Regions from separate parts of the Leptolyngbya sp. CCNP1308 genome, predicted to be linked through region 1. Evidence: predicted binding sites of a transcription regulator. Region 1 holds the regulator's gene; each other region holds the start of a gene.

Region 1 (4,410 bases):
GAAACCGGTGCTCGGTTTCTTTTTGAGCTTCGGTCAGCTCGCCCAGTAAGCGCCAGACATCATCAGCGGTATTGGACATAGGGCATCAAGGCAGACACATAAGTCAATGTTAGCCCCAAGGAAAACAACCCTTCAGCTGGCCTTGTAGCCAACACAGTCTGGCATGAATCTGTAACCATGCCTGGCACCTTCAGAATCACTGCTAACTTGCGCCGCCAAGCTGTTTGCTAGCGATTTTTAATCATGCGCTGTAACTATTGACATCAGCCCCCAGCTACGGCGGGGACGATGCTAACTTCGTCGCCATCGTTAAGGGCCGTTTCTTTGCCGTCGAGAAAGCGAATATCTTCGCTGTTGACGTAGAAGTTGACAAAGCGGCGCAGCTCACCAGAATCGTCGCAGAGCCGAGCTTTAATGCCGGGGCAGTTGCTCTCCAAATCGTTGAGCAGATCTACGATATTGCTACCACTGCATTCGAGGGCAGCCTGGTTGTTAGTAAACTTTTGCAGCGGAGTTGGAATCAGTACTTTGACAGCCATAGGTGTAGTAAATGAATCGGGAAAGTAAGTTTGATCTGTCAGCAGAAATGTAGAGAAGAAGGCTCAAGATTTAATGTGGGAAAAAAGCCGATTAACCTTGAGCCTTATACCTTAAACCTTAGACCAATACCTGCTGCCACTCTAGCCGGTCGAGGGTGCGGGATCGCTCTAGGGCACGCTCAAAGCTGTCGAGCTTAGGTTCAATGGTAAAGGGCTCGCCGATGTAACCCTGCACGGCTTCCTGAGTCTTTAGGCCGTTGCCAGTAATGTAGACCACTGTAGACTCATCGGGGTCAATTTTACCCGCTTCCACCAGCTTTTTGAGCACCGCAATGGTGGTGCCACCAGCAGTCTCGGTGAAGATACCTTCGGTTTCGGCCAGTAGCTTCATACCTTCAATCACTTCGGCGTCGGTTACCGATTCGATGTTGCCATTGGTCTTGCGAGCAATATCGAGGGCATAGATGCCGTCGGCGGGGTTGCCAATGGCGATGGACTTGGCGATCGTGTTGGGTTTTACCGGAGTCACAAAATCGCGGCCTTCTTTAAAGGCCTGAGCAATGGGAGAACATCCCTCAGCTTGGGCACCGCTAAAGCGTACAGGCTTATCGTCAACCAGGCCGACTTTAACAAATTCTTGGAAGCCTTTGTAGATCTTGGTAAACAGTGACCCCGATGCCAACGGCGCTACGATGTGGTCGGGCAAGCGCCAGCCCAGTTGTTCAGCTACCTCATAGCCCAGGGTTTTGGAACCCTCAGAGTAGTAGGGGCGCAGATTGATGTTGACGAAACCCCAGCCCTGGGTATTAGCTACCTCAGAGCACAGCCGGTTGACCTGGTCATAGTTGCCCTGTACGGCCATTACGGTAGGGTTGTAAATGAGCGTACCCAGCACCTTGCCGGCTTCTAGATCGGCGGGGATGAACACACAGCAGTCAAGACCCGCATGGGCGGCGATCGCCGCCGTAGAGTTGGCCAAATTGCCCGTGCTGGCACAGGAAACAGTAGTAAACCCCAGTTCTCTCGCCCGGGTCAGCGCTACCGATACCACCCGATCTTTAAAGCTCAGGGTGGGCATGTTGACGGCGTCGTTTTTTATATAGAGTTCCTTTAGGCCTAGCTGCCGCGCCAGCCGATTGGCGCGCACAAGGGGCGTCATACCAGTTCCTACATCAATTGGGTTGTCGGTGCTGACGGGTAAAAAGTCTTTGTAGCGCCAAATTGAGAGCGGGCCTGCCTGGATGCTGCTGCGAGTGACCCGTCGGCGAATTTCATCGTAGTCGTAGGCGACCTCTAGGGGGCCAAAGCACACGTCTTCGCACACATGCTTAGCGCCAAGGTCGTAGGTTTCACCACATTCTCGACACTTCAAGGCCGAAAAGGTGGGCTTTGCGGCGATAGCTTGTTCGAGGGACTGTGTCATGGCGTTCTCTACTGCGGTTACTGGGGAGCGATCGTTAGCTTTGCTCAATTGATCCAGAACGTAACACTGGAAACAATACTTGGTCAAATGTACCCGACCAAAAAAGTCGGGTATAGGCGAAGCTTCTATCTGCTAGCGGTTTGCCCTGTCAGGGCTGATTTCCTAGAAGCGATGGATCGCACGGTTGCGGGAATTGCTGCCGTTTCGCCGCCAATCTGCGGCTGGGCAGCTCCTATGGGCACTGCAAAATCAGCACTGGGACGAATAAGGTAGCTTGGTATACAAACACCTACCTTGCAGTTGAGGTTAATTGATCTAAAGTCATGGAATGTTTGCATTGGCTAACGTGCCAGACCAGTCAGACTGCTTTATGCTTTATGCCCAAGGTGTTCTGTGCTGTACGTTTGGCTGTCATAGCGACATCGGAACGGCGAATTTAGTGCAGATGCTCTCTGTGATGCTCTTAGCAGAACGTTATGGTAGTGACCCAAGATAAGCCCCTTGCCAATGTTTTTCGTCAGCTATCTGGAGGAGCATTTCCCCCTGTAGTCGAGTCCTATGAACGGGGCAAGACTATTTTTTTTCCTGGAGATCCAGCAGAACGGGTATATTTTCTGCTAAAAGGAGCCGTCAAACTGTCGCGGGTATACGAGGCCGGAGAAGAAATTACGGTCGCTCTGCTGCGAGAGAATAGTGTGTTTGGGGTTTTATCACTTATCACCGGCAATCGTTCCGATCGCTTTTATCACTCTGTGGCGTTTACTCCGGTAGAACTGTTGTCGGTGCCTATCGAACAGGTTGAGCAGGCGCTAGAAGAAAACCCTGAGCTAGCTTTACTGATGCTGAGGGGTCTGTCTTCTCGAATTTTGCAGACTGAGATGATGATTGAAACTCTGGCCCACCGAGACATGGGCTCTCGCCTGGTCAGTTTTTTGCTCATTCTCTGCCGCGATTTCGGCGTGCCCAGCCAGGACGGCATCACCATTGACCTGAAGCTCTCCCACCAAGCTATTGCCGAGGCCATCGGTTCTACCCGCGTGACCGTGACTCGCCTCTTGGGAGATCTGCGCCAGGAGGGCATGATCTCTATTTATAAAAAGAAGATTACTGTGCACGATCCGGTTAATCTGAGTCAGCAGTTTACTTAGCGCGGGTTTGGCCTAGGCCTGCTGGGTTTGATAGCCAACCTAGCTATCGGCAATATTGGGGCGTCCAGGGGCTTAACCCATGCAGTAGAGTAGGTGCAAACTCCCCTGTGGCTGGTGCATGGTTTCTGGTTACGTATTGATTTTGGCGGTTTTGATTCTGGGGGGCTTTATTGCTACTCTGGGCGATCGCGTGGGCACCAAGGTGGGCAAAGCGCGTCTCAGCTTGTTCAACCTGCGCCCTCGACAAACGGCCACCCTAGTGAGTATCGCCACGGGCAGCGTTATTTCGGCGTCTACGCTGGCTCTGCTGTTTGGGGTCAGTAGTCAGCTGCGCACCGGGGTATTTGAGCTGGGTAAAATTCAGGATGATCTGGCAAGTGCTGAGGCCGATCTCGCTCAGGCTCAGGCTACCCAGGAGAGTGTAGAAGCCGATTTGGAGTCAGCTACCGACGAACGGCAGCGGGCGCTGGCTCGACTCCAGGAAATCAATCAATCGCTCAATCAGGCGGTGGCCCAGCAGGAGGCTACTGAGGGGCAACTGCGCCAAACCCTTAGCCAGCTGGATGCAGTCTCTCAACAGGCCGCCGCCCTTCGCCAGTCGACGGATGCTCTGCGGGTGCAGCGCGATAACCTGCTGCGGCAGCAGGCCACCATTGGCAGCCAGATTGCTGCGCGCGATCGCGCCATCGCCGAGCTAGACGAGCAGATTGCCGATCGCGATCGCGCCATCGCCCAGCGTGAGCGCAGCCTCACTAGCCTAGAGGCCGAGCAAGACTTTTTAGAGCAGCAGGTAGCCGTTCTGCAGACGCAATACCAGGGGTTGTTTCGAGGCAATATTGCGCTCAACCGCAACCAGGAAATTTTAGTCGGGCAGGGACGCGCCGAAAATCGGGAGCAGGCCGAGGAGTTTGTCACGAGTTTTCTCCTCGAAGCCAACCGTCTAGTGTCTCGGGCCATTGCCCCAGGGGCTTTGATCGACCAGCAAATTTTGCTAATCGGCAACCGCGAAGTCGAGGCGCTGATTGACCGCCTGTCCACGGGCGAAGACTATGTGGTGCGGCTGCTCTCGGCGGCCAACTACATCACGGGTGAGCCCTGTGTCGTGCAGCAGGGCGAGCCCTGCGTCCAGGTCTTCATCGATGCCACCCCCAATCAGCAGGTCTATGCCCTCGGCGAGCGCTTGGCGACCGTTACCCTCGACCCCCCTCCCCTGGGCGATCGCCAGCTAGTCGAGCGTCTCAATCTGCTGCTAGCGGCAGCTCAATTTCGCGCCCGGCAGGATGGTGTCGTTAGCGACACG
Region 2 (4,410 bases), on a different contig from region 1:
CCTGTCGGTGAAAGTCGAGAATTAGCTCAACCACTCGCGCCAGGTGGGGAAAGTTTTCGTCTTCGCAGGCGTTCATCGAGCCGCCGAGCACAATCATGCCGTCGTAGTGGCCGTGGGGTGGGGTCAGGCTCTGGGGCACGAGCCAGGTGTGTAGCCAAGCACCTTTGACCTCTAAATATCGACCCAAAATACCGACGGGGTCAGCTTCGACATGTTGAACAACCAGAATATCCATGGATGAGGCCCAGCCTTCAAATAGATGCTCGGGGTTAAATCTTCTTTTTCAGGAATTTTAGGCGTCAAGCTTTGCCTAGATGCCCCCAGGGAGCGGGCTTGAAACTTGTTATATCAAGTTATCTCAGAATTTTTCGAGATTGGCAAATAATTCTCTCAAAGTTATGACCTTTGTCCTATTAGGGATGGGGAGGCGATCGCGGTCAGTCTTAGTCTAGGGCGTAGGGGCGATCGCTAACCGCCAAACCAATATTCTGGCTCGGCGGCTGGCGATCGCTATTGACAATGGGCTATCTACGGTCGGCTACAGCAGGCCGGCGGTGCTGTCAGTCCGGCGCGGGTCATTGGTGCTGCGGTCAGCGTCAACCCGACGATCAGAGTCGTTAGAGACAGTGGACTCTAGCCGATGCCAGGCGTCTTGGATGGCGTGCTTGGCTTTTTCCCAGCCGAGGCGACCGTTGTGACGGCGTTCGTAGTCTTGCCGCAGGTGGGGCTCGGCCTGGCTAAAGGTCATACCCTGGCCAGCGTAGGTGTTGTAGCCTTCGTAGCCTGTGCGGTAGGCAGGGCTGTAGTCATCGTATTCATAATTTGCCTCGCGGTAGGGACGAGAGGCAAAATTAGTCCGCCAGTAGTCGTCTTCCGCTTTGTAGCGAGAGGCATTGCTGTCAACGCGAGTCCAGGCGTCGCGGCTGGCGTGGCGAGCTTTATCCCAACTGAGGCGGTTGCCGCTGTGCTGGCGTTCATAGTCTTCTCGCAGCCGAGGTTCGGCATCGTCGTAGGTCAGCCCCTGCTGGGCGTAGTTGCTGTAGCCCTCGTAGCCGGTGCGATAGGCGGGGCTGTAGTCGTCGTAGCTATAGTCAGACTCCACGTAGTCCCGTTTTTTGTAATTTTCGCGCCAGTAGTTATCTTCTACGGTGGGGTCGGCTTTCTCGGCGACGCCTTTGCCCGCTAAGCCACCTGCCACTGCGCCCACGGCAGCGCCGACAACAGCCCCTACTGGCCCGCCAAGCACACCGCCCACGGCAGTGCCGACAACGCCTAGCCCAGCTGCGCCAACGCCAGTGCCAACGGGGTGGGCACCGGGCTGTCCAGTAATCGGATCAGGATTGGCATCGGGATTGTGATCTGAGTTTTTATCGCTTTTCATGGTGTCGAAATTCCATATTTAAAGAGCAGCGCTCTGTGCGGGTTAACCACAAATGTCAAATGGCTCGCACCTGACGCTGCCTACACCCTACGAACGTTTAAGGTGAAACAAGTCGGCAGGACGGCAGAGTTTGATCTATGCAACCGGAGGGAGTTAGGGCCGTATCTACAGCTACAAAAGCGACTTCGTCAGCCTGTTTTACTAGGCTGAAACGTCCGGAGTCGTTCTATGGTCGGCATGTTAACCCAGGTGCAGAGCCTGGCAGAAAGGGCCAAGGCCCTCGGCATCAAGTTTTTTTTAGTGTCCTATACCGACCTGCTGGGGGGAACGCGGGCCAAGCTTGTGCCCGCCTCCCAAATTGCGGGGGTAGAAAAAGACGGTGCCTTTTTCTGCTCCTTTGCCTCGAACCTGGGGCTGGGGCCAGAGGCGGCAGAAATTGCCGTGGTGCCCGACCCCAGCTCGCTGATTCAGCTGCCCTGGGAGCCGACGGTGGGCTGGGTGGCCAGTGACGTGTACTTTGAGGGCGAACCCTTCCCCGCCGCGCCCCGGATGATGCTTAACCGCGTGATCGACCAGGCGGCGGCCCTGGGCTACACCCACAAAACCGGGGTTGAAGCCGAGTTCTTTTTGCTGCGGCAAACCGAGACAGGCTATGCGATCGCCGACCCCAAAGACACCGCCGAGCGCCCCTGCTACGACCAGATCAACCTGATGCGCCAGTTTGATCTGATTTCCACGGTCGTCACCTATATGGAAGACCTGGGCTGGGAGCCCTACCAATGCGACCACGAAGATGCCAACGGCCAGTTTGAGCTGAACTGGGCCTACAGCGATGCGCGGACGACCTGCGATCGCCATGTCTTCTTCAAATACATGGTCAAAACCCTGGCCGAGCAGCGAGGCTTCATCGCCACCTTTATGCCCAAGCCCTTTAGCCACATCACCGGCAACGGTGGCCACGTCCACAACAGCCTGTGGCAGGGCGATACCAACGTCTTTGCCGAAGGGGCCGACGCAGGCGGCCTTTCGCCCGTTGGCTACAACTTTTTGGGCGGTGTCTTGGCCCACGGCAAAGGCCTCACGGCCCTCTGTGCCCCCACGGTCAACTCCTATCGCCGGTTGGGGGCCAGCACCACCACCTCCGGCAGCACCTGGAGCCCCCGCTACATTTCCTACGGCGGCAACAACCGCTCCCACCTGATTCGTATTCCCGACCGGGGCCGATTTGAGTGCCGCATGATCGACGGTGCCGTCAACCTCTACCTCGCCACCGCCGGAATCTTGGCGGCTGGGCTAGAGGGCATCAAGCAGCAGCTTGACCCCGGCCAGCGCATCGACGAAAACCTGTTTGCCCGGGGCGACGAATTCCCCAACCTGCAAACCCTGCCTTACAACCTCTACGAGGCCATGGCAGCCCTCAAGCAAGATGCCCTGCTAATGGACATGATGGGAGCACTCGGGGCTAAAACCTTCCTAGAAATGAAGGCAAAGGAATGGAACGCCTTCAACGCCCAAATTACCGCCTGGGAAATGGATCAGTACGTGAATATCTAGAGACATCACCAGGGCAAACAGCTGTTTGCCCTGGTGATGTCTCTAGACAGGAATGATCTGTGGGTAGCCAAGTCAAATGGTGGGCAATGCCCACCCTACGGTGCCCTAGGTCAATCGCAGCGCAGAACAGATTGATTTGCAAAACAAAGGTTTAAACCGATGATCGGTAACTCCTTTCCGTTGAGTCCAGGGCGGCGGAACGGCCCTGGATGAGGGGGCCTGGGGGCAATCGGAACGCCCCCAGCGGCAGATTTGGCTTTAACCCAAGATTCTTGTGGGCATGCAGAGTTTTTAGCCCAAGACAATGGTGCATCGCTGCGCGGATGCACCCTCGGTTCCCGGTTTTAAGGACGTAAATTCTGAATGGCTTCTACTATTCACACCTACAATTTCCCCACCCGCATTCGCTTTGGGCCAGGGGCGCGGGCCGAACTCACCGCTGAACTCACCGCCTTAGGAATTCAGCGCGTCCTGATCGTGACCGATAAAGATGTTGCCCAACTCCCCTGGTTTCCAGATTTAGAAGCCTCCCTTGCAGACTTTGATGCGGCTACCTTTAGCGGGGTTTGGGGCAATCCCGTCGTCTCCCAAGTTAAAGCTGGGTTGGATGCTTGGCAGGCCCACGGGGCCGACGGCATTGTAGCGGTGGGCGGCGGCGCGCCGATGGATGTAGCGAAGGCGATCGCCCTCATGGCCAACCACCCCGGCCACCTCTTTGACTACGAAGACGGCAACAGCACCCGCCCTATCGATCAGCCGATTCTCCCTATTGTCGCGCTCCCTACCACGGCGGGCACTGGCAGCGAAGTGGGTCGCAGCACGGTGATTTCGGACGATGACACCCACGCTAAAAAGATTATGTTTGACCCCCAGCTCTTGCCCCAGGTGGTGCTGGCTGACCCCGAACTACTGCTGGGGCTACCGACCAAAATCACCGCCGCTACGGGTATGGATGCGCTCACTCATTTGGTTGAGGCGTTTCTGGCCAAGGGCTTTAACCCGCTGTGCGACGGCATTGCGCTGGAGGGGATTCACCTGGTGGCGCAGAATTTGAAGGCCTGTGTGGACTTTGCTCAGCGGCTGCGGGAGGGGGAGAGCTTTGGCGAGGCGACGGCTGCGGCGCACTTGGCGGCACGGGGGGGGATGCTGAATGCGTCGATGATGGGGGCGATCGCATTTCAAAAGGGGCTCGGCGTCACCCACTCCTGCGCCCACGCGCTGTCTACGGTGTATGACACCCACCATGGCTTGGCCAATGGCATCATGCTGCCTGCGGCGATGCGGTTTAACCTGTCGGCAGCGCCCGATCGCTTTCTGCGGATGGCGCGGGTGGTGCAGCCGGAGGCCACTGATGGGCAAGCGTTTGTCGATTGGCTTGTGGCGCTATCGGAGTCGATTGGGATTCCGACTTCATTGGGGGCTTTGGGGGTGACGTCCGACGGGCTGGGGCCGCTGGTGTCGGTGGCGATCAAGGA
Region 3 (4,410 bases), on a different contig from region 1:
AGGCGATCGACCACACGGGCGACCCGACGGCCATCACGGTACTGTCGCCGCTGGCCAGATCCCACAGGCGCAGGGTGCCGTCGTAGCTGCCGCTGGCCAGGGGGGCTGGGCGAGTCTGGAAGGGATACCCGTTCTGAGTTGGCTGCCCTGGCTGCGATGCCGCAGGCCTGACGCGACGCGCATCGCCCAGACTCAGACCGCCGCCCAGGTAGCCCTGGGGCGAAAATGCCACCGATCGCACCTCGTCGGTATGGCCCACCAGACTGTGGACTAGGGTTTGAGTCCTCACATCCCACACCCGAATTTGGTGATCTTCGCAGCCGCTGGCCAAAAAGCGCCCGTCGGGGCTAAAAGCCAGGGAAAAAACTCGGCTGGAGGAGGCTTTGAGCTGGCCATAGCGATCGCCGGTTTTGAGATCCCACAGGTCGATGGTGCCGTTGGCGCTGCTGGCCAGGGTCTGGTTGTTGGGGCTAAAGGCCACCGCCCAGCACCAGCCGTCCTGGGCCTGGAGGGTGAGCACGGGCTGGGCGTCGCTGACCCGCCACAGGTGAATTTCGTAGCTGACATCGCTGGCGGCGAGCAGCTCGCCGTCGGGGCTAAAGGCGATCGCCAGCACCTGGCTAAAGGTGTCTTTAAACACCGATCGCGCCAGGTCGGCCTGGGCAAAGTTGGCGTTGTGCAAGGTGCTGTCTTGCAGATCGGCCTGCCAGATTGTCTGCTCAGAAAAGTCCCAGCCCGTCAGGGAAATGTCGGCCTGCTGGAGCAGGTTGAGCACGGTGCCGCCAGCGTAGCTTTGCAGACCCTGCCCCCGCCAGGCGTCGAGGTGGTGGCGCAGGCGATCGGCTAAATCACTAGGGCGCAGCCGCAGCCGTCGCAGCACTGGCTGCAAAATTAGTCGGGTTTGGCTGTCGCGCAGGTAGTCTTTGGCCTGGGCCAACACCAGGGCATGGGTGTGCAGCGCACTGGCGTCGGTGGTGGGCGGTGCCAAAATGGCCTGGCTGATCTGCTCCACCAGCCAGTCGGTGATGTATTCCATCACCACGGGCTGGAGGGTAAAGCGGATGGGGCTGGCCCTGGGGGTATCGCGCTCGATCAGCGATCGCCGCTCTAGGCTGGTGAGGGCCTCGATCAACTCTCCCAGGGCCAGCGGCTCCACCAGAGAGGCACGAATCTGGACGAGGGTGACCGGTTCGCGGTGAATGGCCAGCCAGGCCATCACCTGCTGCTCAACGGTGGTGAGGCGATCGAGCTGGTGGGTCAACAGATCGCGAATATCGCCAAACACTGAGTCGCCCTGGGCCAAAATCTGCACAAACGGCCCCAACTGCCCGTCAAAGAAGTCTTGCACCACAGCGGCCACCATTTTGAGGGCCAGGGGGTTGCCAGCGTAGTGGTTGACCATCTGCTGCCAGTGGTTAGCGGTGCCGGTAAATTGACCCCTGGCCTGGAAGATCGACTGCCCGACGGTCGGCGGCAGCCCCCCCAGGCGCAGGGAGCGAACGGGGAATGCAGCCCCCTCCTGCTGAGCAATTTCTTTAATTTTTTCGCGGCTGGTGAGCACGATGGCGCTCTGGTGGTCAACATTGCCCAGGCTGTGGAACAGTGCCCCGTAGTTTTCGTAGCCCAGCTGGTAGGTGCCGGTGCGATCGCGCGGCTGCAAAATGGTCTCGCCGTTGTCGAGCACAATCAAACTGCGGCGCTGGCGCAGCTGATCGAGCAGCGATCGCAGCAGGCCGTCAAACTCGGCCCCGGTAGGCTCGGGCACGGTTGCCGAAAACACCCCCAGCAGGTCTCTCAGCAGGTCATTGACGGTTGGGGCATGGCGCAGCGATCGCCAGATCACCACCTCAAAATGGTCTTGCACTTGCTGGGCTAGCTTCACCGCCAGGGTGGTTTTGCCCATGCCGCCCATGCCAAAGATGCCCACCAGCCGACAATTATTGGCGAGCACCCAGTCTTGCAGCTGGGCCAGCTCAGCGGTGCGCCCGTAGAATGCCGTGGCCGTGGCGGCATCCCCCCAGTCGCGGCGTCGCCAACCGGGGGCTGAGGTGGACAGGCGCGGGTCTGAGTCAGAGCCTGTGACCGACAAGGTTTTGAGCTGGCGGGCCAGCACCTGCCGCAGGTTGCGCTTGGTGACCTTTTCGCCCAGATTTTCGGAGAGGCACTGCCACAGGTCAGACCCCATCTGCTTGATGTAGCCCACCTCATAGCCCAGCTCCAGGGCCGTGTCCTGGTAGGCGCGATCGCCCCAGGCCTGGTGAAATAAGGTCGCCTGAATTTGGCTTAGCGACTCCACCCCGCGCTCGGCGAGAACTCGCTCAACCAGTCTTAACGCATCGTCGGCGGTCATGGTGGTGTATCCAATGCTACCCACATCTCTAAAACTAAAGCGTGACAGGGCATAGAGGCATTGCTTTGGCCTTGATACTAGCCAAGCCCTACCGCCAACTTTGTACCTTAGGCAACATTTTTCTGGGTCGCTCGGCCTGTGCCCTTGAGAAACGTACCTTTGGCGAACTTTCCTCGAACCTGGTTATCCAGACTCCGTTGGTAATCTCTCTCTAAGTTCAGCTTCGATCTGACGAGCTTTCAGACTCAGATTTCTAACTTGCCGAAATTCCCAACTTAAAGGAGACCCCATGCGAAACCCTACGTTTCAGGTGACCCGTCGCCAGGCGATCCGGGGATTGCTGGCCACCGGTGCCTTTGGCCTCACGGTAAAGCTCAGCGGCTGCAGCACCTCCCCCACGGCGGCGGGGGGCAGCGACACCCTCACGGCGGGGTTTGTCTACGTCGGCCCCAAGGATGACTACGGCTACAACCAGGCCCACGCCGAAGGCCGCGCTAGCCTCGACGGCATCGACGGGGTCAAAACCTCCGAAGAAGCCAGCGTGCCCGAAACCAACGCGGTGCAGGAAAGCATCCGCAGCATGATCGACCTGGACGGGGCCACGGCAATTTTTGCCACCTCCTTTGGCTACTTTGACCCCCACGTGCTGGCTCTGGCCAAGGACTTCCCCGAGGTGCAGTTTTTCCACTGCGGCGGCCTGTACCAAGAGGGTGTTCACCCCGAAAACGTCGGCAGCTACTTTGGCTACATCGACGAAGCCCAATACGTCGCGGGGGTGGTCGCCGCCCACGCCTCGAATAGCAAGCGGCTGGGGTTCATTGCCGCCAAGCCCATTCCCCAGGTGCTGCGCAACGTCAACAGCTTTACCCTGGGGGCTCGCAGTATTGACCCCAGCGTCACCACCCAGGTGATTTTTACCGGCGACTGGGCCGACCCGGTGCGCGAGGCTGAGGCCGCCAACAGCATGGCCGACCAAGGGATAGACGTGCTCACCTGCCATGTGGACAGCCCCAAGGTGGTGATCGAGACCGCCGAACGCCGGGGCATTTTTGCCTCGGGCTACCACGCTAACCAGGCGGAGCTGGCCCCCCAGGGCTACCTCACCGGGGCCGAGTGGGACTGGTCAAACGTGTACAAAAACTACGTCAGCCTCATGCAGGAGGGCAAGACCCTGATGAACGGCGGCATTCCCCACCTGGTGCGGGGCGGTTTTAAGGACGGCTTTTTGAAGCTGTCGCCCTACGGCCCCGCCGTCACCGCCGAAGCCCAGCAGGCGGCAGAGGCCGCCAAGACCCAGCTGGTCTCTGGGGAACTGGTGATCTACAAGGGCGAAATTAAAGACAACCAGGGCAAGACCGTGATTGCTGGCGGTAAAGAACTAGGGCAAACGGCGGTGGAGCTAGAGCAGATGAACTGGCTGGCGGAAGGGGTGATGGGCAGTGTGGGGTAGAGGGCAGGAATTTTGGATTGGCGATTTTGGATTTTGGGAAGCAGGAAGAAACTCCCGTAGGGTGGGCATTGCCCACCATCCAACCTATGCCTCTCTTGAGGATCCCTAACCGTCCTGACCCAAACCCATCCCTAGCAACGTTATTGAGCATCCGGTAAACGAAGGAGCAAATCATGAGCGATCGCTGGCGGAGTCTTCTCGAAAAAATCTGCATTCCCATTGGGGCGCTGGTGGCGGCGCTGGTGCTGTTTGGCCTGTTTTGCGCCCTGGCGGGGGCCAACCCCTTTGGGGTGTATTACTCGATCTACCGCGCCGCCTTTGGCAGCTGGAGTTCGTTTCAAAACACCCTGATCCAGGCCTCGCCGCTGATGCTGAGCGCCCTCTGTACCGCCCTGCCCGCGCGGCTGGGGCTGGTGATTATTGGCAACGAGGGGGCATTGGTGCTGGGGGGACTGGCCGCTGTGGCGGGTGGTCTCACCCTGGGGGGCTGGGGCCTGCCCACGCCTGGGGTGCAGCTGGGTATGGCCCTGGCGGGCATGCTGGCGGGGGGCATCTGGATTGCCATTGTGGGGGCGCTGCGCCACTACCGGGCGGTGAATGAGACCATTAG

What was found. Region 1 encodes NtcA, which controls nitrogen genes in cyanobacteria. Its sites were predicted from a motif close to TTTGTANNNNNNNNTACAAA; they were not measured.
Region 2: glnT (type III glutamate--ammonia ligase) is a predicted target of NtcA. The motif match lies at 1,540-1,559, and genes of this name have one in related genera.
Region 3: VB780_RS19765 (BMP family ABC transporter substrate-binding protein) is a predicted target of NtcA. The motif match lies at 2,450-2,469, and genes of this name have one in related genera.

What each region holds. Positions count from the first base shown of each region.
Region 1 is NZ_JAYGIH010000078.1:94,026-98,435, forward strand. Features, by position in the region: gene VB780_RS23570 (hypothetical protein) at 1-79, opposite strand, end outside; gene VB780_RS23575 (MoaD/ThiS family protein) at 264-539, opposite strand; gene thrC (threonine synthase) at 658-1,962, opposite strand; gene ntcA (global nitrogen regulator NtcA) at 2,439-3,110, shown strand; gene VB780_RS23590 (DUF3084 domain-containing protein) at 3,229-4,410, shown strand, end outside.
Region 2 is NZ_JAYGIH010000073.1:299,803-304,212, reverse strand. Features, by position in the region: gene VB780_RS18105 (type 1 glutamine amidotransferase) at 1-235, opposite strand, end outside; gene VB780_RS18100 (hypothetical protein) at 539-1,381, opposite strand; gene glnT (type III glutamate--ammonia ligase) at 1,610-2,935, shown strand; gene VB780_RS18090 (iron-containing alcohol dehydrogenase) at 3,299-4,410, shown strand, end outside.
Region 3 is NZ_JAYGIH010000074.1:263,586-267,995, forward strand. Features, by position in the region: gene VB780_RS19760 (NB-ARC domain-containing protein) at 1-2,350, opposite strand, end outside; gene VB780_RS19765 (BMP family ABC transporter substrate-binding protein) at 2,640-3,800, shown strand; gene VB780_RS19770 (ABC transporter permease) at 3,974-4,410, shown strand, end outside.